2 regions of the Streptomyces sp. NPDC029296 genome follow, and region 1 is predicted to be linked to the other one. Evidence: riboswitches for the same ligand, from Rfam matches in the RefSeq annotation. Region 1 holds a riboswitch; the other holds the start of a gene.
What was found. Region 1 has a riboswitch for glycine ahead of gcvT (glycine cleavage system aminomethyltransferase GcvT). Riboswitches for the same ligand answer to the same signal wherever they lie in the genome.
Positions count from the first base shown of each region.

Region 2: it holds a riboswitch for glycine, as region 1 does, so the genes downstream of both, gcvP (aminomethyl-transferring glycine dehydrogenase) here and gcvT (glycine cleavage system aminomethyltransferase GcvT) in region 1, are expected to answer to the same signal.

Region 1 is NZ_JBVHXT010000042.1:43,233-58,098, forward strand. Features, by position in the region: gene ACZ4W9_RS31325 (ABC transporter ATP-binding protein) at 1-114, opposite strand, end outside; gene ACZ4W9_RS31330 (ABC transporter permease) at 111-1,118, opposite strand; gene ACZ4W9_RS31335 (ABC transporter substrate-binding protein) at 1,191-2,942, opposite strand; gene ACZ4W9_RS31340 (ABC transporter permease) at 2,998-3,996, opposite strand; gene ACZ4W9_RS31345 (enhanced serine sensitivity protein SseB C-terminal domain-containing protein) at 4,347-5,135, opposite strand; gene ACZ4W9_RS31350 (enhanced serine sensitivity protein SseB) at 5,335-6,126, opposite strand; gene ACZ4W9_RS31355 (AAA family ATPase) at 6,193-6,861, opposite strand; glycine riboswitch at 7,040-7,144, shown strand; glycine riboswitch at 7,145-7,258, shown strand; gene gcvT (glycine cleavage system aminomethyltransferase GcvT) at 7,302-8,420, shown strand; gene gcvH (glycine cleavage system protein GcvH) at 8,559-8,936, shown strand; gene glyA (serine hydroxymethyltransferase) at 8,951-10,216, shown strand; gene ACZ4W9_RS31375 (L-serine ammonia-lyase) at 10,320-11,687, shown strand; gene ACZ4W9_RS31380 (hypothetical protein) at 11,758-12,165, shown strand; gene ACZ4W9_RS31385 (WD40 repeat domain-containing protein) at 12,152-13,306, shown strand; gene ACZ4W9_RS31390 (glycoside hydrolase family 25 protein) at 13,594-14,148, shown strand; gene ACZ4W9_RS31395 (NADPH-dependent F420 reductase) at 14,168-14,863, opposite strand.
Region 2 is NZ_JBVHXT010000010.1:171,810-186,675, reverse strand. Features, by position in the region: gene ACZ4W9_RS11795 (DNA polymerase IV) at 1-1,366, shown strand, start outside; gene ACZ4W9_RS11790 (PRC-barrel domain-containing protein) at 1,288-1,659, opposite strand; glycine riboswitch at 1,780-1,874, shown strand; gene gcvP (aminomethyl-transferring glycine dehydrogenase) at 2,050-4,935, shown strand; gene ACZ4W9_RS11780 (TOBE domain-containing protein) at 4,988-5,407, opposite strand; gene ACZ4W9_RS11775 (ABC transporter ATP-binding protein) at 5,436-6,602, opposite strand; gene modB (molybdate ABC transporter permease subunit) at 6,599-7,459, opposite strand; gene modA (molybdate ABC transporter substrate-binding protein) at 7,456-8,283, opposite strand; gene ACZ4W9_RS11760 (TOBE domain-containing protein) at 8,470-8,865, opposite strand; gene ACZ4W9_RS11755 (DUF5999 family protein) at 9,286-9,492, opposite strand; gene ACZ4W9_RS11750 (hypothetical protein) at 9,801-10,403, opposite strand; gene ACZ4W9_RS11745 (glutamate-cysteine ligase family protein) at 10,973-12,490, shown strand; gene ACZ4W9_RS11740 (CPBP family intramembrane glutamic endopeptidase) at 12,610-13,392, shown strand; gene ACZ4W9_RS11735 (PhzF family phenazine biosynthesis protein) at 13,416-14,228, opposite strand; gene ACZ4W9_RS11730 (hypothetical protein) at 14,413-14,866, opposite strand, start outside.

The DNA.
Region 1 (14,866 bases):
GCCGTCGTCGGTCGGGAAGTGCACCTTGAGGTCGCGGACCTCCAGGAAGGCTTCGGGGGCCTTGGCGGGGGCGGGCTCGCCCACCGCGGCACCGGTCTTGGAGAGTTCGGTCACGAGAGCCTCACCCGCGGGTCGGCGGCGGCGTAGAGCACGTCCACCACAAGATTTGCGATCACGACGAAGAAGGCGGCGAGCAGGGTCACGCCGAGGATCTTGGGCAGGTCGTTGTCGGTGATGCCCTGCACCGCGTACTCGCCGATGCCGTGCAGCGAGAACACCGACTCGGTGATCACGGCACCGCCGAGCAGCAGGCCGATGTCCATGCCGAAGACGGTGATGATCGGGGTGAGCGCGGAACGCAGTCCGTGCTTGACCACCACCCGGCGCTCGACCAGGCCCTTGGACCGGGCCGTGCGGATGAAGTCCTCGTTCATCGTCTCCAGCATCCCCGAGCGGGTCAGCCGGGCGTAGATGGCGGAGTACAGCAGGGCCAGCGAACACCAGGCCAGGAAAAGGGTGTTGGCCCACTGCGCCGGGTTCTCCGTGAGCGGGACGTAGGTGCGCCCGAAGATCGGGATCTGGACGGTGAAGAGCAGCTGCGCCAGCTTGCCCGTGAAGAACATGGGCAGCGAGACGCCGGCGAGCGCGACGCCCATGAAGGCGCGGTCGAAGAACGAGCGCGGCTTCAGCGCGGAGATCACGCCGACCACCACACCGGACAGGAGCCACAGCACGGCGGCGCCCACGGCCAGCGAGGCCGTGATCGGGATGCGGGAGGTCAGCTCCGGCCAGACCGCCTGGTGGTTCTTGAAGGAGTAGCCGAAGCACGGCGCGTCGCAGTGCACCGTGGTCGGGCCGAGGTCGTACGTGGCGCCGGCCACGATCCCCTTGATGAAGTGCCAGTACTGGACGTAGACGGGCTGGTCCAGACCGAGGTTGTGCTTGACCGCGGCGATGTCCGCCTTCGACGGGCTCTTGCCGATGTACTGCTGTGCCAGCTGGTCCGCCGTCTGGCCGGCGAGTCGCGGCAGCAGGAAGAAGATGGCGAAGGTGACCGCGGAGACGACCAGCAGCAGGATCACTGCCGCGAACGTCCGGCGGAGGATGTACGAGATCACGGGGGCCGGCGCTGGTGCCCGCGGGCCGGGGGGCCCGCGGACACCAATGCCTTCACCTGCCTTCCGGGGCTGCTACTTCGACGCGACGCCGATGTTGAGGTAGTCGTACTGACCGCTGAAGGCCGCCGTGGAAACCAGGTTGGTGTAGTTCTGCGGACGGCCCAGCAGGACCTTGAAGTAGGTCAGCGGGACGAGGACGGCGTCGTCCATGGTCTTCTTGTCGATCTGGCTGTAGAGGCTGTTGCGCTCGCCGGTGTCCTGGGTGGCGATCGCCTTGCCCAGCAGCTCGTTGACTTCCTTGCTGTCGTACTGCGACAGGTTGGTGCTGCCGGACTGGCTGATCGCCTTGCCGTTCAGGATCTGCTGCAGGAAGCCGTAGCCGGAGGGCCAGTCGGCACCCCACTGCATCATCATCAGGCCGACGTTCTGCTTCTGCGTGAACTTCGGCACGCCCGCGTAGTCCGTGAAGTACTTGCCGGACGGGTACTGCTTGAGGCTGGCGTTGATGCCGACCTTCTTCAGCGAGTTGATGATCGCGGTGGCGGCGTCGATCTCCTGCGGACGGTCCGAACGGGCCGTGATGTTGGTGGAGATCGAGGTCTCGCCGCAGGCCTTCAGCTGGTCCTTGGCCTTGGCGACGTCGCCCTTGCTGTCCTTGGTGGCGTAGACGTCGGCCTTGGCGTAGCCCGGGATGTCCGGGGGCAGGACGGTGGAGGCGATCTCACCGCGGACCGGCCCGCCCTCGGCGGTCTGCACCGAGACCTTGTCGATGGCGTACTGCACGGCCTTGCGGCACTCGGGCTTGTCGAACGGCTTCAGCTTGCTGTTGATCGCCAGGTAGACGAGACGGCCACCGTAGGTGTTGTCCGTGTTGGCCTTCTTGGCGGGGTCGGTGAGGATCTCGGCCTGGGTGGAGGCCTGGACACCGGTGCCGACCAGCTCGATGGCATTGCCGGCCGAGACGTCCTGGTCGATGGTCTCCGGGTTGACCTTCATCTTGACGACGATCTTGTCCGGCAGCTGCTTGCGCAGCGGGTCGGTCTTCGGGTCCCAGTTCTCGTTGCGCACGAACACGGCCTGCTTGCCGTCCTCGTAGCTCTGGAACTTGTACGAGCCGGAGGACAGGACGTGCTTGACGTAGTCGACGCCGGTGTCCTTCGACTGCGGCACCGGGGCCGTCTGCGGCGTGGCGACCAGGTAGTCGAACTCCTGGAAGGCCTGCTTCAGGTGGAAGACGATCGTGGTGTCGTCCGGGGTCTCGATGGAGGACAGGCCCTTGGGGTTCTTGTCCTTGTACGGGCCCTTGTACTTGTCGCCGTCGGCCATGAACTGCTGGAAGTAGTTCGGGCCGAGGGAGAGCACGTCACGCGCGAAGTTGGAGCGCTCGACGGCGTACTTGACGTCCTTCGAGGTGATCGGCGTGCCGTCCTCGTACTTCAGGCCCGCACGCAGCTTGTACGTCCAGGTCTTGCCGCCGTCGCTCGGCTGGCCCTTGCTCGCCGCGAGGTCCGGGACCAGGGTGTTGCCCTCGTCGCCGGCACCGGGCTTGAAGGTCATCAGCGGACGGGCGTACAGCCGGCTGAGGTTGTACATGTACGCGTAGTACGTGTTGCCCGGGTCGAAGGAGTCCGGGACGTCGGACATCTCGTAGGTGACCGTGCCACCCTTCTTGTCCGACGCGTTCACGACGCCCTTGGTCGCGGCGTTGGCCCCGGCCGACTTGGTGCCGTTCTCGTTGGTGTTGTCATCGGCCTTGCTGCAACCCGCAAGAAGCAGGCTGGCGGAGCCGATGGCCGCGATAGCGGCCAGCGCTGACCTTCGCATGATGGGCGCTTTCCCCTCCATTGATTGAAAACTTGTCGGGCTCTCGCGGCAGGCGTCAGCGGCTGCGCGGGTCGAGAGCGTCGCGGAGACCGTCACCGAGCAGGTTGAACGCCAGCACGGTGACGAAGATGGCGAGGCCCGGGACGATCATGTACTGGGGGTCGACCTGGTAGTAGGTGACCGCCTCGCGGAGCATGCCGCCCCAGGACGCCTGCGGGGGCTGGATGCCGACGCCGAGGAAGCTCAGCGACGCCTCGAAGATGATGTTGGTCGGGATCAGCAGCGTCGAGTAGACGATGATCGGGCCGACCAGGTTCGGCATCAGTTCCCGGAAGAGGATGTAGGGGGCCTTGGCGCCCATGCCCCGGGCCGCGTCGACGAACTCGCGCTCGCGCAGGGCGAGGGTCTGGCCGCGCACGATCCGGCCCAGATAGGGCCAGTTGAAGAAGCCGATGACGAAGATGAGCACGCTCAGGTGCAGCGGCAGTCCGTTGAGACCGAAGGCGCCGCCCTGGAGGGTGGCGGAGATGGCGATCGCGAAGAGCAGGAGGGGGAAGGCGAGGAAGGTGTCCATCAGCCGGCTGATGATCGAGTCCACCCGCCCGCCGTAGTAGCCCGCGATGACGCCCATGATCGCGCCGATGACGTTGGACAGGATGGTGGCGCCGAACGCGACCACCAGCGACACCCAGGAGCCCTCGAGGATGCGGGTGGCGATGTCCCGGCCGAACTTCGGGTCCACGCCGAGCGGGTGGTCCGCGCTCATGCCGCCCCAACTGCCCGTGGGCAGCGAGGTGTCCGGGGTGATCAGGTCCTGGTGGAAGGCGTTGGGGTCGAGGCCGAACAGGGCCTGGAGGGGACGGGAGAGGACGGCGAGGAGGATCAGCAGGATCACGATGACGCCACCGGCGACGGCGGCCTTGTCCTTCTTGAACCGGGTCCAGGCGATCTGGCCCAGGGAACGACCCTCGATCTGCCCCTTACCGGCACCCTCCAGCACAGCCTCCGGCTGCGCCTCGGCTGCCGCCCCGGTGGTCTCGATCGGTGCGGTCACGGTGAGCGACCCCTCTCGCCGGTGGTGACCGGCCTGCGCCTGCCGCGGATTGCGGCTTTGTCGACTTGCCATCGATCACGAGGCCCTCGGCCTCGCGTCTGAGTCGCGAGTCTTCAGCGTGGTTGTGATCACCCGCCAGAGCTGACGGCGAAAGTATGCGCAACCGTGATGCAGTGCGGGGGATTCCGTTATCCGAACAGTGGGTAACGGACCCCGGACGCGGGCCAGTTGGGACAGAACGGTGAATCTACGCGGTTCGGGAGGTTCGGCCGATGTCTACGCGCGCAGAAGCGTCCCGGTCCGATGGATTCTGCGTGTGCGTCAACAAGGCCGTCTCCGCAAGCGGTTGCTCAGTAGCCGCCGGGCGCGGGCGGATAGCCGTACCCGCCGGCCGGGGTCTGCGGCGGGGCCGGCACCTGGAGCGGGGACTGCGGTGGCACCGGGGCGTGCGCCTCGCGGTCGTAGAAGGGGCGCGCGTTGGCCCGCATCCACATCACCACCGGGTCGTGGGCGTCGGTCATGGCGACCGTCGAGACCGGCAGGCCCTCCGGGACCGCGCCGATGGACTGCTGCATCATGGCCCGCACCGAGTCGACCGCGGCGGGCGAGGTGTCGTACACGTCCAGGCCGATGGCGAGGTACGGCGCCCCGAGCGCGGGCTGCACCCAGGCGCGGCGCAGTGAGCGCAGCGCGGGGGTGCGGTGGGCGTTCTGCGCGAGCAGGGCGTAGAACTGCGGGATCTCGATGCCGGGCTCGGACAGGCGCAGCGGGCCGGCCGGCTGGCGGTCCAGACCGGTGGCGATGCGGCGCAGGTCCAGCCAGGGGATGCCGACGCCGCCTCCCGGGGCGTGCGGGTTGAGCCAGAGGCCGTAGTGGTCGGGGTAGAGGGTGCGGGCCACGTCCAGGCCGTCGGCCACCTCGTAGGAACGGTTCCAGCCGCTGGCCGACAGTTCCTGGGCGGAGGTCACGCCGGGGGCGTAGGGGAAGCCGTCCACCTCCATGTTCCCGTACTGGGCGTCCGGGGCGCCGGCCTGGCCGTGCCACAGGAGCATGAAGATCTGGCCGGAGGAGGGGGTGGCGAGGGCGCGCAGCAATGCCTCGTAGGCGTCGTAGCGTCCGGGCGTGACCTGGCGCAGCATGTGCTCGACGCTGCCGCTGTGGCTCGCGCTCACCTGATGAGCCCCTTCTTTGCTTGTGACCCGGCGTGTGAGCACAGCTTATGCGCCTACCAGCCCGGGGCCTTCGGTTCGATCGCGTGTGCGGGTGCGTGGAGGGTTCCCCGCGCCCCGCGGCGGAGCCGCATATCGGACACGGCCCCGCGTCCCCTCGGGGGCGCGTTCAGGGGCCGTATTGGTAGAAGGGGCGGACGTTCGTCTTCAGCCAGGTGGCCACCGGGTCGTCCGTCACGTCCAGGAGGACCAGGTTGACCGGCCACTTGACCGGGACCTCGGCCAGGGCCCTGCCGAGGGCCTGGAGAGGGAGGGCGCGCAGGTCGCCTTCCCACCGGGAGAGTTCGACGCCGACGAACAGCGCCGGGTCGGCCGTCTCGACGGCGGCCAGGCAGCGGCGGGCGGTGAGGACCACGCCGGTCCCGGTGAACTCGGCGGAGGCGGCGGCGAGGAAGTCGACCGGGTCGTCCTGCCAGTCGGGCTCGAAGAGGCGGACCCGGCCGCCGGTGCCCGGGCCGTCGAGCGGGGTGCGGCCCACCCGGCACAGCTCGGCCACCGCCTCGGGCGGCAGCGGTATGCCGACCACGCCCTCGGGGTTGACGACGATGCCCACCTGCGGGGGCAGACCGCGGGCGAACTCCACCGCCGGGGCGATGGTGTACGCCATGTGGGAGCCGGCCACCTGGCGCAGCTGTTCCTCGGAGCTGAACACCGGGACGTAGGTCTGGCCGCCGATGTCCAGCGTCGGCAGGTCCAGCGGGCCGCTGTCCGGGCTCCCGCCGCCCGGCAGCGGGATCCACAGGAGGCTGCGGCCGACGACCTCGACGATCCGGCCGCCCGCCGCGGGGATGCCGAGGGAGGCCGACAACACCTCCTCCAGCTCGTTGCCGGGCCAACCGCCGTGCGGGTGCGGGTGCGCCGGTGCCGGGAAGTCCGCGGGAAAGTCCGCCGGGAAGTCCATGTGCCTACCGCCTGCTGGGAACCACTGCTGTGACCATGAAGGCTAGCGGGTGGCACTGACAGCCCCTCACCGAGTGAAGCCGACGCGGGCGAGGACGTCCGCCGCGTCCCGGTCCAGCAGCACCGCCGCGCCGCACCCGGCGGGCAGCTCCCCCTTCTCCACCGCGCGCAGCAGCCGGGCCGTGGCGCGGCGGTGGCGGCGGAAGGCGTAGCGGGAGACGCCCCGGCCGCGCTCGCGCTGGCCCCGGCGGGCCGTCTCGGGGTCCACGTCGAGCAGCAGCAGGTGCAGGGTGCCGCCCCGGCGCCGGGCCGCGCGGGCCAGCCAGGCGCGCACCCACGGCTGGGTACCGCAGTCGTGCACGACCAGCCCCTCGCCGGTGCGCAGCGCCCGGCGCAGCCCGGCGTAGTGCGCGAGGCGGACCAGGGGGCGGTAGAGCGCGTACGGCAGTAAGCCGGGGACGCGGGCCTGGAAGCGGTCCCGGGTGTCCTGGGAGTCGACGCGGCGGCCGGCGACCGCGCGGTGCATCAGGGTGGACTTGCCGCTGCCCGGCAGCCCGGTGATCACCACCAGGTCGCGGGGGCCGAAGAGCAGGACGTGCGGGCTGCGGCCGGCCCGGTCGCGCAGATCGCGGACGACCGGCGCGGGGCGCTCCGCGCGGCGTTCCCGGGCCGCCGCGGCGGATGGTCCCGGAACCACCAGACCGGTGTGGGCGGCGTAGGCCGATGTCCTGTTCACCGTGATCGTCCTCCCCAGGGGCTCGGTCAATCCCATGCCCGTTCTGTGTAAAGGAAAGGTAATGGGAAACGGTCGGCGGTACGTGTGCGTACGGCCACAGGTCGGTCACAGGCGGCGCGCTCTGGATGGCCGGGGTGTGGCGTGCAATGATGAGGCCGCCAACTGCATACCGGCCGTTTGAATCCGCGCGGGAGAGTTCCCGGGCCCCCTCGGGGCCGCCTGGGGCGCCGAAGGAGCAAGTCCCTCCCTTGAATCTCTCAGGCCCCGTTACCGCGCGGGCGAGGCACATCTGAAAAGCGGGCCGCCGGCGACGGCGGCTCCACCCAAGGTGCAAGCCGTGATCGTCCCCGTGGCGGTGGCGGCGAACCTCTCAGGTTCCGATGACAGATGGGGAGGAACGTTCCTCGCCCCGTCCTTGTGCCCTGGGAGACGACCGACCGATGAGCAGTACCGAACTCCGCCATACCGCGCTCGACGCCGTGCACCGCTCGCTGGGCGCCACGATGACCGACTTCGCCGGCTGGGACATGCCCCTGCGCTACGGCTCCGAGCGCGACGAGCACACCGCCGTGCGCACCCGGGCCGGCCTGTTCGACCTCTCCCACATGGGCGAGATCACCGTGACCGGCGCCGAGGCCGCCGCCTTCCTGAACCACGCCCTGGTCGGCAACATCGCCTCCGTCGGTGTGGGCCGCGCCCGCTACACCATGATCTGCCGGGCCGACGGCGGCATCCTGGACGACCTGATCGTCTACCGGCTGGCGGAGACCGAGTACATGGTCGTGGCCAACGCCTCCAACGCCCAGGTGGTGCTGGACGCGCTCACCGAGCGGGCGGCCGGGTTCGCCGCCGAGGTCCGCGACGACCGGGACGCCTACGCGCTGATCGCGGTGCAGGGCCCCGAGTCCCCCGGCATCCTGAAGTCCCTGACCGACGCCGACCTGGACGGCCTGAAGTACTACGCCGGGCTGCCCGGCACGGTCGCCGGCGTCCCGGCGCTGATCGCCCGTACGGGGTACACCGGCGAGGACGGCTTCGAGCTGTTCGTGAAGCCGGAGCACGCCGTCGGCCTGTGGCAGGCGCTGACCGAGGCCGGCGAGGGCGTCGGTCTGGTCCCGTGCGGGCTGTCCTGCCGGGACACGCTGCGCCTGGAGGCGGGCATGCCGCTGTACGGGCACGAGCTGACCACCTCCCTGACCCCCTTCGACGCCGGGCTGGGCCGCGTGGTCAAGTTCGAGAAGGAGGGCGACTTCGTGGGCCGCGAGGCGCTGGCCGAGGCCGCCGCCCGGGCCGGGCAGAACCCGCCCCGGGTCCTGGTCGGGCTGGTCGCCGAGGGCCGCCGGGTGCCGCGCGCCGGGTACGCCGTGGTCGCGGGCGGCGAGGTGATCGGCGAGGTCACCTCCGGCGCCCCCTCCCCCACCCTGGGCAAGCCGATCGCCATGGCCTACGTCGACGCGGCGCACGCGGCGCCGGGCACGCCGGGCGTCGGCGTCGACATCCGGGGCACCCACGAGCCGTACGAGGTCGTGGCCCTGCCGTTCTACAAGCGCCAGAAGTAGCCGCCGGGCGCGCCCGCGCCCGCCCGGGGCCCCCGGCCGCGCGGCGGCGCGTGACCCTGCGCACATTCGCCCGCTCACCAGCGGTTTCCCCAGTCCCCCCGTCACCATCACTCCCGCGCGTACAGGAGAATTCAGGCCATGAGCAACCCCCAGCAGCTGCGCTACAGCAAGGAGCACGAGTGGCTGTCGGACGCCGAGGGCGGCGTCTCGACGGTCGGCATCACGGAGCACGCGGCCAACGCGCTCGGCGATGTCGTCTTCGTCGACCTCCCCGAGGTCGGCTCCACGGTGTCCGCGGGCGAGTCCTGCGGCGAGCTGGAGTCGACGAAGTCGGTCTCCGACCTGTACTCGCCGGTCACCGGTGAGGTCACCGAGGTGAACGAGGACGTCGTCAACGACCCCTCGCTGGTGAACTCGGCCCCCTTCGAGGGCGGCTGGCTGTTCAAGGTCCGCGTCACGGAGGAGCCGGCCGAGCTGCTCTCCGCGGACGAGTACACCGCCTTCACCGCCGGCTGAGGAGTCGTAGCGCCATGACTGTCCTGAACACGCCCCTGCACGAACTGGACCCGGAGATCGCCGCCGCGGTCGACGCCGAGCTGAACCGCCAGCAGTCGACGCTGGAGATGATCGCCTCCGAGAACTTCGCGCCGCTCGCGGTCATGGAGGCGCAGGGCTCGGTCCTCACCAACAAGTACGCCGAGGGCTACCCGGGCCGCCGCTACTACGGCGGCTGCGAGCACGTCGACGTGGCCGAGCAGATCGCCATCGACCGGGTCAAGGAGCTGTTCGGCGCCGAGTACGCCAACGTGCAGCCCCACTCCGGCGCCTCCGCGAACCAGGCGGCCCTGTTCGCGCTGGCCCAGCCCGGGGACACCATCCTCGGCCTGGACCTGGCGCACGGCGGCCACCTGACCCACGGCATGCGGCTGAACTTCTCCGGCAAGCAGTTCGACGTGGTCGCCTACCACGTGGACGCCGAGACCGGCCTGGTCGACATGGCCGAGGTGGAGAAGCTCGCCAAGGAGCACCGCCCCAAGGTGATCATCGCGGGCTGGTCGGCGTACCCGCGGCAGCTGGACTTCGCGGAGTTCCGCCGGATCGCCGACGAGACCGGCGCGTACCTGTGGGTCGACATGGCGCACTTCGCCGGACTGGTCGCCGCGGGGCTGCACCCGAACCCGGTCGAGCACGCCGACGTGGTCACCTCCACGACCCACAAGACGCTCGGCGGTCCGCGCGGCGGCATCATCCTCGCCAGGAAGGACTTCGCGAAGAAGCTGAACTCCTCCGTCTTCCCGGGCTTCCAGGGCGGTCCGCTGGAGCACGTGATCGCGGCCAAGGCCGTGTCCTTCAAGGTCGCGGCGGGCGAGGACTTCAAGGAGCGCCAGCGCCGCACGGTGGAGGGCGCCCGCATCCTCGCCGAGCGGCTGACCGCCGCCGACGCGCGCGAGGCCGGGGTGAACGTGCTGTCCGGCGGCACGGACGTGCACCTGATCCTGGTGGACCTGCGCGCGAGCGAGCTGGACGGGCAGCAGGCCGAGGACCGGCTGCACGAGGTCGGCATCACGGTCAACCGCAACGCCGTCCCGAACGACCCGCGCCCGCCGATGGTCACCTCGGGGCTGCGCATCGGCACCCCGGCGCTCGCCACCCGCGGCTTCACGGCCGAGGACTTCGCCGAGGTCGCCGACGTGATCGCCGAGACACTGAAGCCGTCCTACGACGCCGAGGCGCTCAAGGCACGCGTCAAGGCGCTCGCCGACAAGCACCCGCTGTACCCGGGTCTGAACAAGTAAGTCACCTTTCGCGGGGCACCGCGCACACTGGTAGTACCGGCGTGCGCGGTGCCCGCGCCCCTGTACCGCCCTTTTTGCACCACCCCGTCTTGAGGAGTCCTCCGTGGCCATCTCGGTCTTCGACCTGTTCTCGATCGGCATCGGCCCGTCCAGCTCCCACACGGTCGGCCCGATGCGCGCGGCGCGCATGTTCGCCCGCCGGCTGCGCAACGAGGGCCTGCTCGGCTCCGTCGCCTCCCTGCGCTGCGAGCTGTACGGCTCGCTCGGCGCGACCGGTCACGGCCACGGCACCCCGAGGGCGGTGCTGCTCGGCCTGGAGGGCGCCTCGCCGCGCACGGTGGACGTGGAGACGGCCGACGAGCGGGTGGAGAGGATCCGGCAGGCGAACCGCATCGCGCTGCTCGGCGAGCACGAGATCCCCTTCTCCTGCGACGACGACCTGGTCCTGCACCGCCGCAAGGCATTGCCCTACCACGCGAACGGCATGACCCTGTGGGCGTACGACGCCTCGGGCGCCGAGGTGCTGTCGAAGACGTACTACTCGGTCGGCGGCGGCTTCGTGGTGGACGAGGACGCGGTGGGCGCGGACCGGATCGTGCTGGACGACACGGTCCTGAAGTACCCGTTCCGCACGGGCGACGAGCTGCTGCGCCTGACGAAGGAGACGGGCCTGTCGATCTCCTCGCTGATGCTGGAGAACGAGCGGGCCTGGCGCACCGAGGAGGAGATCCGCGCCGGACTGCTGGAGATCTGGCGGGTGATGCGCGAGTGCGTGGGGCGGGGCATGTCCCGGGAGGGCATCCTGCCCGGCGGGCTGAAGGTGCGCCGCCGCGCGGCGGTCTCGGCCCGCCAGCTGCGCGCCGAGGGCGACCCGCTGGCGCACGCCATGGAGTGGATCACGCTCTACGCCATGGCGGTCAACGAGGAGAACGCGGCCGGCGGCCGGGTGGTGACCGCCCCCACGAACGGCGCGGCCGGCATCATCCCGGCGGTCCTGCATTACTACATCAACTTCGTGCCGGGCGCGGACGAGGACGGCGTGGTCCGCTTCCTCCTCGCCGCCGGCGCGATCGGCATGCTGTTCAAGGAGAACGCCTCCATCTCCGGCGCCGAGGTCGGCTGCCAGGGCGAGGTGGGCTCCGCCTGCTCCATGGCCGCGGGCGCGCTCGCCGAGGTGCTCGGCGGCTCCCCCGAGCAGGTGGAGAACGCGGCCGAGATCGGCATGGAGCACAACCTCGGCCTGACCTGCGACCCGGTCGGCGGCCTGGTGCAGATCCCGTGCATCGAGCGCAACGGCATGGCCGCGGTGAAGGCGGTCACGGCCGCGAAGATGGCGATGCGCGGCGACGGCTCCCACAAGGTCTCCCTCGACAAGGTCATCAAGACCATGAAGGACACCGGCGCCGACATGAGCGTGAAGTACAAGGAGACGGCGCGGGGCGGGCTGGCGGTGAACATCATCGAGTGCTGAACCGGTACGATTTTCGACCACGCCGTCACACATAGCTTTTTTTACGTCACCGAGGGCTACCATCGGTGACGTGATCGACCTGTACCCCGCGCTGTGGGGGCTGCTCGGCAGCAGTGTGGCCGAGGCGCTCAACCTCTCGGCGCTGATGCGTCCGACGGGTCCGCGCAGCCGCTGGCGCTGGCCCTGGCGCACTCGCGCCGACCGGCCGGTGATGCTGGTGGCCATCGGGCTGCGGCTGTTCGCCGGGTTCGGGCTCACCGCCGCGCTGGGCAATTCCGGTCAGCTGCCGAACGCGACCGCCGCGTTCGCCGTGGGGGTGACCACCCCGCTGGTCGTCGCGAAGTTCTTCCAGGCGATCCCGATCACCGGCGCGGGCGCGGGCCAGCAGCCCGAGCCCCCGCTGCCCACCGCCCGGCAGGCCGGCGCGGACGCGGAAGAGGCGCTGTCGCAGCCGAGGGGGTCCAGTGCTGCGAGCTGACAGCGCGCTCGGCCGTCTGGTGCTGGCGCTGGCCGTCCGCCCTGCCGACCCGCCGCCGGCGGCGCACGCGCGCCCCGGCACCCGGCTGAGCGCGGCCCTGGGGGCGCGCCCGGTGCCGCCCGCCGCGGCTGCCGCGCGGGCGCGGGCGCGGTACCGGCCGGCGGCCCGGGGGCGGTGGCTGCCGGGGCTGCTCACCACCTGGCTGATCGTCCTGACGTGTCTGACGGCCGCGGCGGTGCAGGAGGTGCTGCCCGGTCCCTGGCACGGAGGGCCGGGGCAGGTCCGGGCGCCCGCCCCGGAACACTGGCGGCTGACCGCCGCGGGGCGGCTCGGTCCGCGCGGCCGGGCCGAGGCGCTGGCCTTCACCCCGGACGGCCGGCTGCTGGTGACGGTCACCCGGTCCGCGGCCCGCACCTGGGACCTGTCGGATCCCGGACACCCGGCGCGGGTCCCCGTCGCCGGGGGCGTGCGCCGGGTGGAGGCCGTGACGACGAGTCCGGACGGCCGCACGCTGGTGGCGGCCGGGGGGCCGGACGCACGCGCGCTCGCCGTCGGCTCCGGGGCGACCCGGTGGTCCCTGGACGGCGCCCTGAGGGAGGTGAAGGCGGTGGCGGCGGGCCGGGACCGGGTCCTCTTCGCCGACTCGGGCGCGACCGGCTCGTCCCGGCTGGCCGAACTGCGCCTCGACCGGGGGCGGCCGCCGCGGCTGACCACCCTGAGCCGGTTTCACCAGGCGGTCGCGGCCGCCCAGTTCTCCTCCGACGGCCACACCCTCGCCGTCGCCGGTGCCGAGGGGTCGGTGCGGCTGTGGGACGTGTCGGATCCCCGGCACCCCGAGGCCGCGGGTCCCTCCTTCGGCGGTACCGGGGAGCGGACGACCGCGCTCGCCTTCAGTCCCGACGCCCGGCTGCTGGCCACCGTGGACGCGACGCGGACCGTGCGGCTGTGGGACGTCGCCGACCGGGCCGAACCGCGCCCGCTGGGCGGCCCGTTCGGTGACGCGGCCGAGCGTGTCACCGCGCTCGCCTTCAGCCCGGACGCCCGGCTGGTGGCCACCGTGGGGGCCGACGGGACGGCGAGTCTGTGGTGGCGTTCGTCCGGCACGCGGGCCGCTGTTCCCCCGGGGGCTACCGCGCGATGATCGATCCGCCCCGCGCCGGGCAACGACAACGACTGCGAGGCCGCCAGGACACCGAGTGAGCTGTACGGCAAGAGCCGTAACCACGACCTCGGCAGCTGTCTGGACCACCTGGACGACATGGCCGTCTGGAACCGACTCCGCCCCGGCCGTCCGCCGGCCGTCGTCAAGGCGGAGATGGAGGTGGGCTCCAACAACAAGGCGGGCACGGGGCCGGACGGGTCCGGCACGCCACGTTCCGGCTCCGGACCGAAGGTTCCGGCCACGGACGCACAGGGCACAACCCCTGCATGCTCCATGGCATCGACGTCAGCGCCTTCCAGTCCTCCTCCTACGCCACGGACGGCCTCTCCTTCGTCTTCATCAAGGCGACGGAGGGCCGTTCGTACGTCAACCCCAGACTCGCGGCCCAGACCAAGCGCGGGCGCGACGCGGGCCTGGTCGTCGGCTTCTACCACTTCCTGTGGCCGGGCCATCTCAGCGCCCAGGCCGATTACTTCCTGCGCCACGCCCCGGACCGGCCCGGCGACGTCCTCGCCGTCGACTGGGAGAACACCGGCGAGGGGACGCACGCGAGCAACGCGGAGAAGGACCGCTTCATCCGCAGGCTCAAGGAGCTGCGGCCGGACAACCGGGTCGTGCTCTACTGCAACCGCCACTTCTGGCTGAACATCGACACCACGTCCTACGCCGGGGACGGGCTGTGGATCGCCGACTACGTCACCGCGGGCAAGCCCCGCGTCAAGGCCAAGTGGCGGTTCCACCAGTACACCAGCGAGCCCCACGACAAGAACGTGGCCCGTTTCGCGGAGAAGGACGACCTGCGCGACTGGGCCACGCCCTGAGGGCCGGGCGGCGGGCTTGTCAGTACCGGAAGTCCGCCGGGCGCTGCGCGGACGCCTCCGACAGGGCCGCCCGTACCGCGTCCGCGCCGGCCCGCAGGCCGTAGACCGGGGTGTCGGGCTGCTGGCGCCAGGAGTCGTCGATGCCGCCGGCGTCGACCGTGTCGAAGCCGAGTTCGTCGATCAGGGCGCGCACCTTCGCCTTGGCGGCCTCGTCGTCCCCGGCGACGGGGAGCGCCATCCGGTCGGGGTGGCCGGCGGGCAGCGGGCGGTCGAGGATGTCCTGGGCGTAGGTGCCGTTGAACGCCTTGATCACGGGGCGGCCGAGGTGCCGCTCGACCCAGCGGCTCTCGGTCAGGCCGTCGTCCTCGATGGCGTCGATCCGGCCGTCGCGCTGCTTGGGGTAGTAGTTGTTGGTGTCGATCACCGCGGCTCCCTCGGCCGCCCCGTCGAGCAGGCCGGCGGGGAGGTCCGGGACCGCCTTGAGCGGGACGGTGACGACGACGACCTCGGCGCCCTCGGCCGCCTCCTCGGCGCGCACCGGGGTGGCGCCGGTCTCCGCCGCCAGGTCCTTCAGGGTCTCGGGGCCGCGCGAGTTGGCGACGGAGACGTCGTGGCCGAGGGCGGTGAGCCGCCGGGTGAGGTTGCCGCCGATGTTTCCCGCGCCGATGATGCCGATCTTCATGGCCGACCTTCCGGATAATTCATGCGCGTGCATGCT
Region 2 (14,866 bases), on a different contig from region 1:
CTCGGCGATGCCCATGGCCCAGGCGCGCCGGCTGGCCCCCCACGCCGCCTATCTGGTGCCGCGCTTCACTCTGTACCGGTCGGTCAGCGAGCAGGTGATGGGGCTGCTGCGGGAGCTGTCGCCGCTGGTGGAGCCGCTGAGCCTGGACGAGGCGTTCGTGGACCTGGAGGCCGGGGGCGCGGCCTGGGACGAACAGTCGGCGCGACGGGCCGGGGAGAAGCTGCGGGCGGACATCCGGGCGGTCACCGGGCTCACGGGTTCGGTGGGACTCGCCGCCTCCAAGATGCTCGCCAAGATCGCCTCCGAGCAGGCCAAGCCGGACGGCCTCGTGCTGATCGAGCCGGGCACCGAACGGGAACTGCTCGCGCCGATGCCGGTGCGGACGCTGCCGGGGGTCGGCCCGGCCACCGGGGACCATCTGCGCAGAGCCGGGATCACCACGGTCGGGGAACTGGCGGAGGCCGGCGAGGACGAGCTGGTCCGGCTGCTCGGCAAGGCGCACGGGCAGGCGCTGTACGCCATGGCCCTGGCCCGGGACGAGCGGCCGGTGGTGGCCGAGCGGGAGGCCAAGTCGGTGTCGGTGGAGGACACCTACGACGTGGACATCCACGACCGGCTGCGGGTCGGCCTGGAGGTGCGGCGGCTGGCCGACCGGTGCGTGCGGCGGCTGCGCGGGGCCGGGCTGTCCGGGCGGACCATCGTGCTCAAGGTACGGAGGTACGACTTCTCCACCCTGACCCGTTCCGAGACGCTTCGCGGGCCCACCGACGATCCCGTGGTCATCCGGGAGGCGGCGGCGCGGCTGCTGGACTCCGTGGACACCACCGGCGGGGTACGGCTGCTCGGCGTCGGCGTGTCCGGGCTCGCCGACTACACGCAGGAGGACCTGTTCGCGCAGGCGATGCCGGTGCCGGCGGACGAGGAGCCCGAGGAGCACGCCGCCGAGGCCGAGGGGGAACGGCCGGACACAGCCGAGCCGCACTGGCGGGCCGGGCAGGATGTGCGGCACGCCGAGTACGGGCCGGGCTGGGTCCAGGGCAGCGGGGTGGGCAGGGTGACGGTGCGGTTCGAGACGCCCCAGTCCGGGCCGGGCCGGGTGCGGACGTTCTTCGTCGACGATCCCGAGCTGGCGTCCGCCGACCCGTTGCCACTGGTCATGGACCCTTCCCGCACCCCGGACGCTCCGGAAGACGCCCGGGCTCCGGAAGACGCCCGGGCCGCGGAAGAGCCGCGCGTCACGGAGACCAGGGAGCAGGAAGACGCGCGCGACCGGCGGGAAGGGTCCTCTCAGCCCTCCTCCGAACCCGCCAGCTTGCCGAAGTCGTGGTCCGGCAGCGCGGAAGGGGAGGCGGTGTCCAGGCCGTAGTGGTGGTAGAGCTGGAGTTCCTGCTCGGGAGAGATATGGCGGCCCACGCCGAAATCGGGGGCGTCCTTGATCAGGGCGCGGTCGAAGGGGACGCGCAGGGTGCCGTCGACCAGCTCGCTGGGTTCCAGGGGCACGAAGGCATCCCGGGAGAACAGACCGGTGCGTATGGCCGCCCACTCGGGCACACCGGTCGCGTCGTCCAGGTACACCTCGTCGATGGTGCCGATCTTGGTGCCCCTGCGGTCGAACGCCTTGCGGCCGATCAGGCTGCGCGGATCGATGTCGGTCTGCACGGTCCCTCTCCCTCCACGTGGTCGCAACTCATCCGTAAGCACTACCAAAGAGCACATTCGAGGAGGCGGCCACTCGAAGACCGCACGATTGACCTCGCTGGTAGGCTGGCAAGCGGCTGCTGACCCCGCGCGGGAGAGTCCTCCGACCCTGTCGGAGGCGCCGAAGGAGCAACTCCTCCCCGGAATCTCTCAGGCTCACGTACCGCACGGACGAGGTCACTCTGGAAAGCAGGGCGGGTGTCGACGGCTCCCGCTCTCACCGACGGTGAAAGCCGGTGCCCGCGGGCCCCCGGTGAAGCTCTCAGGTGCAGATGACAGAGGGGGAGGCCGTCGGGGTGCCCGTGCCGGGGCGCCCCTCGCAGGTCGCGCCAGACCAGGAGGCCTCCGCACATGACCGCCCCTCGCATTCCGCTCTCCGAACTCGAAGCGGGCATCCCGTTCGAGCAGCGCCACATCGGGCCCGACCAGGAGGCGCGGGCCAAGATGCTCGCGCAGGTCGGGTACGGCTCGCTGGACGAGCTGACCGCCGCCGCGGTCCCGGATGTGATCAAGAACGCCGACTCGCTGGACCTGCCGGGCGCCCGCACCGAGGCCGAGGTGCTCGCCGAGCTGCGCTCGCTCGCCGACCGCAACCAGGTCCTGCGCTCCATGATCGGCCTGGGCTACTACGGCACCTTCACCCCGCCCGTCATCCTGCGCAACGTCATGGAGAACCCGGCCTGGTACACGGCCTACACGCCGTACCAGCCGGAGATCTCCCAGGGCCGCCTGGAGGCCCTGCTGAACTTCCAGACGATGGTCGCCGAGCTGACCGGGCTGCCCACCTCCGGCGCCTCCCTGCTGGACGAGGGCACGGCCGCCGCCGAGGCGATGGCCCTGTCCCGGCGCATGGGCAAGAACAAGAAGGGCCTGTTCCTGGTCGACGCGGACGCGCTGCCGCAGACCATCGCCGTGATCGAGACCCGTGCCGAGCCGACCGGTGTGGAGGTCGTCGTCGCCGACCTGTCCGACGGCATCCCGGCGCGGATCGCCGAGCGCGACATCAACGGCGTGCTGATCCAGTACCCGGGCGCCTCCGGTGCCGTACGGGACATCAAGCCCGTCATCGACCAGGCGCACGAGCTGGGCGCCCTGGTCACCGTGGCCGCCGACCTGCTCGCCCTGACCCTGCTGACCTCGCCCGGCGAGCTGGGCGCGGACATCGCCGTCGGCACCACCCAGCGCTTCGGCGTGCCGATGGGCTTCGGCGGCCCGCACGCCGGTTACATGGCCGTCCACGAGAAGTTCGCGCGCAGCCTGCCCGGCCGCCTGGTCGGCGTCTCCGTCGACGCCGACGGCCACAAGGCCTACCGGCTCGCGCTGCAGACCCGTGAGCAGCACATCCGCCGTGAGAAGGCCACCAGCAACATCTGCACCGCGCAGGTGCTGCTCGCCGTCATGGCCGGCATGTACGCCGTCTACCACGGCCCCGAGGGCCTGAAGACGATCGCACGGCGCACGCACCGCTACGCCACCCTCCTCGCCGCGGGCCTTCAGGCCGCCGGCGTGGAGATCGTCCACGGCGCGTACTTCGACACCGTGACCGCGCGCGTGCCCGGCAAGGCCGCCGGGATCGTCGCCGCCGCCCGGGACAAGGGCGTCAACCTGCGGCTCGTCGACGCCGACCACGTCTCCGCGGCCTGCGACGAGACCACCGACCGGGCCGGGCTGGCCGCCGTCTGGGCCGCCTTCGGCGCCGAGGCCGACATCGAGGCGCTGGACCGGGCCGCCGAGGACACCCTGCCCGAGGCGCTGCTGCGCACCGACGCCTACCTCACCCATCCGGTCTTCCACCAGCACCGCTCCGAGACCGCGATGCTGCGCTACCTGCGCCGCCTGGCCGACCGCGACTACGCGCTCGACCGCGGCATGATCCCGCTGGGCTCCTGCACCATGAAGCTCAACGCGACCACGGAGATGGAGCCGGTCACCTGGCCCGAGTTCGGGCAGCTGCACCCCTTCGCGCCCGCCGGGCAGGCGCAGGGCTACCTGACGCTCATCCGTGAGCTGGAGGACCGTCTCGCCGAGGTCACCGGCTACGACAAGGTGTCCCTCCAGCCGAACGCCGGCTCCCAGGGCGAGCTGGCCGGTCTGCTCGCCGTCCGCGGCTACCACCGCGCCAACGGCGACGACCGGCGCACCGTCTGTCTGATCCCGTCCTCCGCGCACGGCACCAACGCCGCCAGCGCGGTGATGGCCGGCATGAAGGTCGTCGTCGTCAAGACCGCCGAGGACGGCGAGATCGACGTCGAGGACCTGCGCGCCAAGATCGAGCGGTACCGCGAGGAGCTGGCGGTACTGATGATCACCTACCCGTCCACGCACGGGGTGTTCGAGGAGCACGTCGCCGACATCTGCGCGGCCGTGCACGAGGCCGGCGGCCAGGTGTACGTCGACGGTGCCAACCTCAACGCGCTCGTCGGCGTCGCCAAGCCGGGCCACTTCGGCGGTGACGTCTCCCACCTGAACCTGCACAAGACGTTCTGCATCCCGCACGGCGGCGGTGGCCCGGGCGTCGGCCCGGTCGCGGTCCGCGAGCACCTCGCGCCGTACCTGCCGAACCACCCGCTCCAGCCGGAGGCCGGCCCGGAGACGGGCGTGGGCCCGATCTCCGCGGCCCCGTGGGGCAGCGCGGGCATCCTGCCCATCTCCTGGGCGTACGTCCGCCTGATGGGCGGCGAGGGCCTGAAGCGGGCCACCCAGGTGGCCGTGCTGTCGGCGAACTACATCGCCAAGCGCCTGGAGCCGCACTTCCCCGTGCTCTACACCGGCCCCGGCGGCCTGGTCGCGCACGAGTGCATCATCGACCTGCGCCCGCTCACCAAGGCGACCGGCGTGAGCGTCGACGACGTGGCCAAGCGCCTGATCGACTACGGCTTCCACGCGCCGACCATGTCGTTCCCGGTGGCCGGCACGCTGATGATCGAGCCGACCGAGTCCGAGGACATCACGGAGCTGGACCGTTTCTGCGATGCGCTGATCGCCATCCGCGCGGAGATCGAGAAGGTCGGCTCGGGCGAGTGGCCCGGGGAGGACAACCCGCTGCGGAACGCCCCGCACACCGCCGCCGCGCTCGGCGGCGAGTGGGCGCACGCCTACAGCCGCGCGGAGGCCGTCTTCCCGGCCGGTGTCCCGGCCGCCGACAAGTACTGGCCGCCGGTGCGCCGTATCGACCAGGCCTTCGGCGACCGCAACCTGGTGTGCTCCTGCCCGCCGCTGGACGCCTACGAGGACTGAGCGAACCGCCGCCGAACGGCCCCGCCCGGGTTTCCGGGCGGGGCCGTTCGCGCTACGGGGTGGCCAGCGAGACCTCGGTGGCCTTGACCAGGGCGATCACGTCGGAGCCCACGAACAGGCCGAGGTCGGCGACCGCCTCGCGGGTGATCACGGCGGTGAGTTCGCCGGCGGCCGTGGTGATCTTCACGGAGGCCATGACCCGGCCCGGGCGGATCTCGGTGACGGTGCCGGGGACCCGGTTGCGGAGGGACAGCCCCTCGGCCGGGCGGGTGGCGAGGACGACCTCGGTCGCCTTCACCAGGGCGTGGACGGGGCTGCCGGGGGCGAGGCGGAGCTGTTCCGCGGCCTCCAGGGTGATGGCGGCCGTCAGAGAGGGGCCGCCGTCCAGCCGGACCCGCACGGTGGCCATGACCTCGCCTGCGTGGACCTCCGTGACGGTCCCGGGCAGCTGGTTGCGGATGCTCAGGGTCATGGGAACCCACCGTAGAGCGCGGATCCGCTCAGGCCGGGTACGCGTGGGTCTGGGTCGCCTTGACCGTCGCCCAGACCGGTGCACCGGGACGCAGGTCCAGCTCGGCGGCGGCGACCGTCGTCAGGTCCGCCGTGAGCGGCAGCTCGCCGGTGAGGTCGGCGCGGATCTGGTCGCCGTGCGTCTCCAGGCCGGCGACCTCGCAGCGCCACAGGTTGCGGGCGCTGGCGCCGGAGGGCCGTTCCCGGAACAGGGTCACGGCGGACGGCGGGAACGCCACGAAGGCCGGGCCGGACAGCTCCTCCGTCGTGGTGATCGCGGGGCCGGAGCCGAGGCGTACGGTGTGACCCGCGGCCTGTCCCCGGTAGAGGTTGAGGCCCACGAGCCGGGCGATGTAGTCGGTGCGCGGGTGGCGGGCGATGTGGGCGGGGCTGCCCTCCTGCACGACCCGGCCGTGCTCCACGACCACCAGACGGTCCGCGAGCACCATGGCGTCCAGCGGGTCGTGGGTGACCAGGACCGAGACGGCCTCGAACTCGGCCAGGTGGCGGCGGAGCCGGGCGCGGACCTCCAGGCGGGTACGGGCGTCCAGGGCCGCCAGCGGCTCGTCCAGGAGGAGCAGGCGGGGCCGGGTGGCGAGGGCGCGGGCGAGGGCCACGCGCTGGGCCTGGCCGCCGGACAGCCGGCGCGGCTTGGCACCCGCGTGCTCGGCCAGGCCCATGCGGTCCAGCCAGGCCGCCGCGAGGGCCCGGGCCTCGGCCTTGCCCGCGCCCTGGCAGCGGGGGCCGAAGGCGACGTTGTCCAGGGCGGACAGGTGGGGGAAGAGCAGGTAGTCCTGGAAGACGACGCCGACCGGGCGGGACTCGGGGGGCGTGTCCTCCAGGGGGGTGCCGTCCAGGCGCAGGTGGCCGTCCGTGAGGGGGGTGAGGCCGGCGAGGGCGCGCAGGGCGGTGGTCTTGCCGGCGCCGTTGGGCCCGAGGAGGGCGAGGACGTCCCCGGGCGCCGCCGTCAAGGTCACGTCCAGGCGGAACCCGGGGCGGTCGACCACGAGGCGGGCGTCCAGGCCGGTGGCCGGAGAGGGGTTCCCGGCCGCGCCGTCCGTGCGGCGCTCGTCGTCGGGTGCGGGCGGCCCCTGCGGGGGCGGAGCGCCGTAGGGGGAGGGGGCCGGCTTGCCGGAGCGGGGGGCGCTGTGGGTCATGGGGTGGTCATCCAGCGGTCTCTGAGGGCGGCCAGGACCGCGATGGAGACGGTGAGCAGGACCAGGCTGAGGGAGATCGCGGCCTCCGGGTCGTTCTGCAGGGCGAGGTAGACCGAGAGGGGCATGGTCTGGGTCCGGCCGGGGAAGTTGCCCGCGAACGTGATCGTCGCGCCGAACTCGCCGAGCGCCCGCGCCCACGCCAGCACCGCGCCGGCCGCGATGCCCGGCGCGATCAGCGGCAGCGTGACCCGGCGGAACGCGGTGAAGCGGGACGCGCCGAGCGTGCTCGCCGCCTCCTCGAAGCGCGGGTCGGCGGCGCGCAGCGTGCCCTCGACGCTGATCACCAGGAACGGCATCGCCACGAACGCCTCCGCGATCACGACCCCGGCGGTGGTGAACGGCAGGGTGATCCCGAACCACGCGTCCAGCCACTGCCCCACCACCCCGTTGCGGCCCAGGGCCAGCAGCAGCGCCACACCGCCGACGACCGGCGGCAGCACGAGCGGCAGGGTGACCAGGGCCCGTACGAGGCCCCGCCCGGGGAAGTCCGTACGGGCCAGCAGCCAGGCCAGCGGCACACCGAGGACGAGGCTCACGGCGGTCGCCGCGGTCGCGCTGATCAGCGACAGCTGGAGCGCCTGCCAGACCTCGGCGCTGCTCAGCTGCTCCGGCAGACCGCGCCAGGGCGCGCGGACCAGCAGCGCGAGCAGCGGCAGCAGCAGGAACGCCAGCGCCAGCAGGCCCGGCAGCAGCAGCGGCAACGGCACCGCGCGCCGGCCCCCCGCGCCGGTGCGGCGACGCCGCGGCCGGCCCGTGCGCAGGCCGGTCGCGGCGCCGGGCTCGTCGAGCGAGGTCACGGCTTGAGGAACCCGGCCTCGCCGAGCGCCTTCCGCCCCTCGGCGGACCGCACGAGGGCGAGGAACGCCTGGGCGGCCTCGGGGTTCCCCGCGTTCTTCAGGACGGCGATCGGGTAGTCGTTGACGGCGCCGGCGGACTCGGGGAACTCCACGCCCTCCACCTTGCCACCCGCGGCCTTGACATCGGTCTTGTAGACGACCGCGGCGTCCGCCTCCTTCAGCTCCACCTTGTTCAGGGCGCTCTTGACGTCCTGCTCGTAGGAGACCGGGGTGAGCTCGACCCCGGCGGTGTCCAGGGCCTTTTGGGCGGCGGAACCGCAGGGCACCGTCGTGTCGCACAGGACGACCTTCAGCCCGGGCCGGGTGAGGTCCTTCAGGGAGGACACGTTGTCGGGGTTGCCCGGCGGGGTGGCGATCTCCAGCTGGTTGCGCGCGAACGTGACCGGGGTGCCGGACGCCTCCCCCTCGTCCGTCACGGTCTTCATCGTCCGGGGGCTCGCGGCGGCGAAGACGTCGGCCGGGGCGCCGCTGGTGATGCTCGCGGCGAGGGTGTCGCTGCCGCTGAAGCTGAAGCCGACCTTCGTGCCGGGGTACCGGTGCTCGAACTCCTCGCCGAGGGCCGTGAAGCTCTCCTTGAGGGAGGCGGCGGCGAACACGGTGACCGTGCCGGACGGCTTCGGAGAGCCCGACGCGCCCGAGGAGCCGGACTCCTTCGTGTCCGACGAGCCGGACGAGGAGGAGCAGGAGCTGAGGGCCAGTACGGCGACGGCGCCCGCACCGGCAAGTCGCAGCGACCGCCGGGTCCGGCGCACGGAACGGGTCATCACGGATCTACTCCTCGGTTCTGGGACAACGGTCGCGCCCTGGCACGCCCGTTGCCCGGCCGTGCGGCGATGATACTGCCGCACTTGCCAGGCAGAAGTCTCCTGTCGCATCGCATGAGCCGGGAGCCTGAGGTTTGTAGCTTGCATGTGCGTTCGCCCGGCGCCTTCGTCGCCCGGCGCGCCCGGTCAGCCGCGGTCGATATGGACGTTCGTGGACTTCACGCGCGCGGTGGCCTCCACACCGACCTCCAGGCCCAGTTCCTCCACGGCCTCCCGGGTCAGCAGCGAGACGAGCCGGTGCGGGCCCGCCTGGATCTCCACCTGGGCGGCGACGTCGCCGAGCTTGATCGCGGTGACGATGCCGGGGAAGGCGTTGCGGACGGAGGTGCGGGAGGTTCCCTCCTCACCGCCGTCGCCCTTGGCGAGTTCGACGGAGAACGCGGCGAGGTCCCTGCCGTCGATGAGCCGTCGCCCGGACTCGTCGCGGTGGGTGGCCACGCGGCCGGCGTCGGCCCAGCGGCGGGCGGTGTCGGGGCTGACGCCGAGCAGCCGCGCGGCCTGGCCGATCGTGTAGGACTGCATGCCGGTCACGATAGGCCCGCGCGGCGGTGACCGGGGAGGTGGGGCTGGCCGTGGCGCCCCGTGCCACGGCCCCCTAGGCCCGGTCGTACGCCACGGCCGCGGTGCCGGTCGGGGACGGGCCGGTCGCCTGGGGGCGGGTGTCGTCGCGGTGCTCCATGAGAAAGACGGTAGACCGGCCGGCGGCCCGCGGTGTCCCTCGTCGACGGCGCCCTGACGGCTCGGGAGTCCTTCTTGACGGGACCGTATCGCGCACGCCCGCATCGCCCCGGACGGAGCCGGTTCGCGGCAGGCGGATGTCGTCGGGCGGGCCGGTGAGGGTCCCTCGGCTGTCACAGGGCCCGGGTCATGCGGCGCGGGCACGTGTCGGGGCCGGTGCGCACCCGGTGGGTGCGGCCGGCCCCTGGGATCGCTGTGGCGTGCTCAGGCGGCGGTCATCACCTGGTCCGCACCGAGCGGGCGGTGCGGGTCGATGATGCGGCCGTCGGGCAGCAGCTCGCCGGTGTCCTCGAAGAGCAGGACGCCGTTGCACAGCAGGCTCCACCCCTGTTCCGGGTGGTGCGCCACGAGGCGGGCGGACTCCCGGTCGGCGGATTCGGCTGGCGGGCACGGCGGCTGGTGCTGGCACATGGGCGGGATCTCTCGGTCTGTCGTGATCATGTCCGTCCCCCGTGATGAAAGAGTCGGTCTGCGTCCAGTGTTCTCTCCCGCGCGTCATTCCGCAGGGTTTTCCCACCACCGCTTCTCACAGGTTCATGACGCGTCACCCGCACGGGCGGTTCAGCCCAACCCCACGGTCACTTCGGGTGGTTCGCACTGGCCGGAAGGGACTAGTCCGGACGAGACGGTCACCGGCGACCGCCCTGCCCCGGGTCACGGGGCCCGGAAAGCGGTCGTACCCCGCTTCCCGGGCGGGAAGCGGGGTACGCGGGTGTCGGTCAGGCGGCGGGCGAGCCGAGCGCCGTCGGGCCGAGCAGTGGGAGAGGAGTCGCCCGATGGGTCAGCACCGGAAGCAACTCGGCGACGCGGAAGGGACGGTGCGCCGGAATGCCCGGCGGGGCCGGTGCCAGCGGGACGAGGAGATCGGTGGCGGCCGGGTGGCCCTCGGTGCCGTCGCCCGAGCAGTCGCCGTGCAGCCACAGGGTGAGCATGTACAGACCGGGTACGGACAACAGCCGTGCCTGGTAAGTCAGTTGGAGAGCCTCGGCCTGCTCGAGGGCGCGCTCGGTGGAGGTGACGTACGGGCCCTCGAAGAAGTGCGAGAAGGTCCAGCCGTCGGGGGTGAGCATGGTCTCGGCCGCGGCCACCGCACGGTCGCCGGACCGGATCAGGAACCGCCAGCCGGCCAGCCGGGTGGCGGACAGGCCCTGCTCGGAGATGCGGTCCCAGACATGGACCGGCAGCGGGAGTTCGGGGGTGGTGGGTCCCTGCGCGGCGCGCAGGGAAGGAGTGCGCGCCTCGCGGACCGCGGTGGGGGAACCGAGGGCGGCGAGGACGGAGCGCAGGGCGGGCGCGGGGGCAGGAGGGACGTGCAGCGGCATGTGGGTCGCCTCTCATTCGACAGGCGCGGCGGCGCGAGGAGGGGGTGGGGCGGACGGCGCTGTCTGCTCACGGAAGGCCGGAGAGGTGGGGCCCGGGTCGGGTGTGAACGAGGATTCGGCTCGGCCTGCCGCCCGTCGACCGGGACGGCAGGAACGCCTCGGAAACCAGGTCCGAGGGTGCCACCTCTGCCTTGCGCCGCAGTTTATACGACGTTTGTTCGGCCGATGTTTCGGCTATCCGCTTCCGGTTCCCGGGACAAGGCCGAATTAAGCCGTCGATTTGCCGAACTCCTCCCGATTCCTGGTCCGGACCGCCGCCGCTGACCTCCCATTACGCGTCGGTAGTGGACGGCCGGATGTCGTCGGCGTTTTTCACGAGGTGTTCGGGGCACCCGAGGGAGCAACCTGCGGCATGCCTCGTGAATGTGCCGCCGGGAACATACCGACAGAGTAATGGGCGGCGGGCCGGAGCGGGACGTTATCGATCGCTTCGGCTGGGCATCATCCCACCTGACCCGGGAGCCCAGCGGCCGGAGCGCCGGCCCGCCCATCCGAGGAGGGACACTTCGATGGGGGAGAAGGTCGTGGCGGGGCAGTTCGACCTGTCCGATCGCCAGCGCTACCGCGAAAAGCTCCAGAAGTGTCTGACGGGGCTGGAGCGGTTGCTGCGGGAGAAGCGATTCGATCGCCCGAAGAATCTCATGGGAGTCGAGATCGAATTGAATCTCGCCGGTAACGACGGCATGCCGAAAATGTTGAACGGGCAGGTGCTGGAACGTATCGCCAGTCGTGATTTCCAAACAGAACTCGCCATGTTCAACCTGGAAGTGAACATAGCGCCCCACCGGCTGGGCGGCCGGGTATTCGACCAGCTCGCCGAAGAGCTGCGCACCTCGCTCGCCTACGCCGACCGCAAGGCCGGCGAGGTGGACGCGGGCATCGTGATGATCGGCATCCTGCCCACCCTCGGCCGGGACGACCTGGTCTCGTCCAACCTCTCCGAGGCGGACCGCTACACCCTCCTCAACGACCAGATCGTCGCCGCGCGCGGCGAGGACTTCCGGCTCGACATCGACGGCGTGGAGCACCTCGTCTGCACGTCCAAGTCCATCGTGCCCGAGGCCGCGTGCACCTCCGTCCAGCTGCATCTCCAGGTCACCCCGGACCGGTTCGCGGACGTGTGGAACGCGGCCCAGGTGGCGAGCGCCGCGCAGATCGCCGTGGGCGCCAACTCGCCGTTCCTCTTCGGGCACGAGCTGTGGCGCGAGTCCCGGCCCCCGCTGTTCCTGCAGTCCACCGACACCCGCCCGCCCGAGCTCCAGGCACAGGGCGTACGGCCGCGCACCTGGTTCGGCGAGCGGTGGATCTCCTCCGCCTACGACCTGTTCGAGGAGAACCTGCGGTACTTCCCGGCACTGCTGCCGATCTGCGACGACGAGGAACCGCTGGAGGTCATCGAGGCCGGCGGGGTGCCCCGGCTCGCCGAACTGGTGCTGCACAACGGCACCGTCTACCGCTGGAACCGGCCGGTGTACGACGTATCGGACGGCCTTCCGCATCTGCGCGTGGAGAACCGGGTGCTGCCCGCCGGGCCGACCATCACCGACGTCATCGCCAACGCGGCCTTCTACTACGGTCTCGTCCGCGCGCTCGCCGAGGAACCCCGGCCGGTGTGGACGCGGCTGCCGTTCGCCGCGGCCGAGGCGAACTTCGACGCGGCGTGCCGGCATGGCATCGACGCGCGCTTCGTCTGGCCCCGGCGGGGACGCTACGGCGGCACGGGCGAGGTCGACGCGGTCACCCTGGTCCGCGACGAGCTGCTGCCGCTGGCCTCGGCCGGGCTGGACGCGTGGGGCGTGGAGGCCGCCGACCGGGATCTCTACCTGGGCGTCATCGAGGAGCGCTGCCGACGGCGGGTCAACGGGGCGTCCTGGCAGGCGGCCACGTTCCACCGGGCACTGGAACAGGGCCTGTCCCGGGAGGCGGCCCTGGCGGCGACGACGCGCCGGTACGCCGAGCTGATGCACGGGGGAGAGCCGGTGCACACCTGGCCGGTGGGCCTGCCGGAGCCGGTACCGCTGGGCTGAGGTCCGGCACGCGCGGGGCGGGGTGCGGGCTTCCCGTGCGCTTCTGCGATCCTTGCCAGGCGAAGGCGGGCCAGGGGCCCAGGAGCCGGCTGGAGGCGGGAGTGCGGGTGGAAGGTGACGTGGTGGCCGGTTCCCCGGCGGGGGCGCGCGTCCCGCGGCGGACGCTGCGGGACGAGACGCTGCTCGTGCTGGCGCTCTCCCTCGGGGCGAGCGGAGTGTCCGCGCTGATCAGTTTCATCGGCTCGGTCACCAGGCCCGGTGGCCTCAAGGACCAGGCGGCCACCCTCAACGCCTCCGCCGCCCCCGGCCGCCCCTGGCTGGACCTGGCCTGGCAGCTCTTCGGCATCGCCACCGCGCTGGTCCCCGTGGCCCTCGTCGCCCATCTGCTGCTGCGCGAGGGCACCAGCCTGCGCGTCCTCGGCTTCGACCGCACCCGCCCCTGGCCCGACCTGGGCCGGGGCGCCGGGGTCGCGGCGGTGATCGGCAGCACCGGCATCGCCTTCTACCTGGCCGCCCGCGGCCTCGGCTTCAACCTCACCGTCGTCCCCGAGGCCCTGCCGGACGTGTGGTGGAAGTACCCGGTGCTGGTCCTGTCCGCGGTGCAGAACGCGGTCCTCGAAGAGGTCGTCGTCGTCGGCTACCTGCTGCGCCGGCTGGGCCAGCTGGGCTGGTCCCCGGGCGCCGCCCTGCTGGCCGGCGCGGTGCTGCGCGGGTCGTACCACCTCTACCAGGGCATCGGCGGCTTCCTCGGCAACCTGGTCATGGGCGTGGTGTTCGTCTGGCTGTACCGCCGCTGGGGACGCGTCGGCCCGCTGGTCGTCGCGCACTCCCTGCTCGACATCGGGGCGTTCGTCGGCTACGCCCTCCTCGCGGGCAAGGTGGGCTGGCTGCCGACGGCCTGACCGGGCGGGCCGCCGCCTGTCGCTCAGGCGCGCAGTTCGCCCTCGATGACCGTCACCGCCCGGCCCGTGAGCAGCGTCCGCGCGCCGCGCAGGCCGGTACGGACCAGGCCCGTGCGGCGCGATGCCTGAAGACCGGTGAGGTCGTCGCGGCCCAGCCGGGGGGACCAGTACGGGGCGAGCGCGGTGTGCGCGCTGCCGGTCACCGGGTCCTCGTCGATGCCGACGTTCGGGAAGAAGCCGCGGGAGACGTAGTCGTAGCCGCGGGAGGGGTCCTCGGCGCGGGCCGTGGCGATGATGCCGCGCCAGGAGTAGGCGCCGAGCGCCCTGTGGTCCGGGGAGAGCCCGAGGACGGTCTTCTCGTCGGCCAGTTCCAGCAGCAGGTCGCCGGTGTTCGGGCCGGTGTCGAAGGAGGCGAGCGGCTGCGCGCCGAGCGCCTCGGCGACCCCGTCCGGCAGCTCGGCCGGGGTGAGCGGGGCGGTCGGGAAGTCCAGGGTGATCGAGCCGTCCGCGGCGGACGTGGCGATCAGCACGCCGCTGCGGGTCGCGAACCGCACCGGTCCCTCGTGGGCGCCGGTGGTGTGCAGGACGTGGGCCGTGGCGAGGGTGGCGTGCCCGCACAGGGCGACCTCGGTGACGGGCGTGAACCAGCGCAGCGCCCAGTCCGCCTCGCCGCCCTCGGGCAGCGGGTGGGCGAACGCCGTCTCCGCGTGGTTCACCTCCATGGCGACGTTCTGGAGCCAGTCGTCGTCCGGGAAGATGTCGTCCAGGAGCAGGACTCCGGCCGGGTTGCCGGTGAACGGGCGGTCGGTGAAGGCGTCCACGATTCGAATGCGCATGGCACCGACGCTAGCGGCCGCGGGGCCCGCCGGACCAAGGCCAATTCGCGGGTGCCGGACTGATTTCCCCACGGCCCCCCGCGTTGGCGCACGATGCGCCGGGTCCACACGTACACGCGCCCGTCGGCGGGGGACGCGGCACGGAGCCGAGGGCGTCCGCGTCGGCGCGGTGGCCCGGGGCCGGTCAGGTCTCCGGCAGTACGAGCCAGATCTCGGAGAGGGTGAGGTCGTGCCCACGGCTCACCGCGCCGCAGGGGCAGCCCAGCGTGGCCCGGCGCCAGTCGCAGGTCACGGTCCACGGGCCGTCCTTGCCCCCGCACGTGGGGCAGCCGAAGGTCTCGGCCGCCCATACCCCCGGCCCGGGTCTGGTGTAGTGGCGGAATCTCCCCGTGCGGCGGACCCGCCAGGGCGCGGCCGGCGGGGTGCGCGGTACGGTGCCGGGCGCGCTCGTCGCGGCGAGCGCGCCGAACAGCGCGGCCAGACCGGGGAGCAGGGCCTCACCCGCCGCGGTCGGCGGCGCGGTGCGTTCCGTCGCCCCGGGCGCGCCGCCGTACCTCGGTGCGGCGGCGGCCCGGGGCGGGTTCGGCGCTCCGTGCCAGGGCAGCAGGGCCCGGGCGACGGCGGCCAGGAGGGCGGCC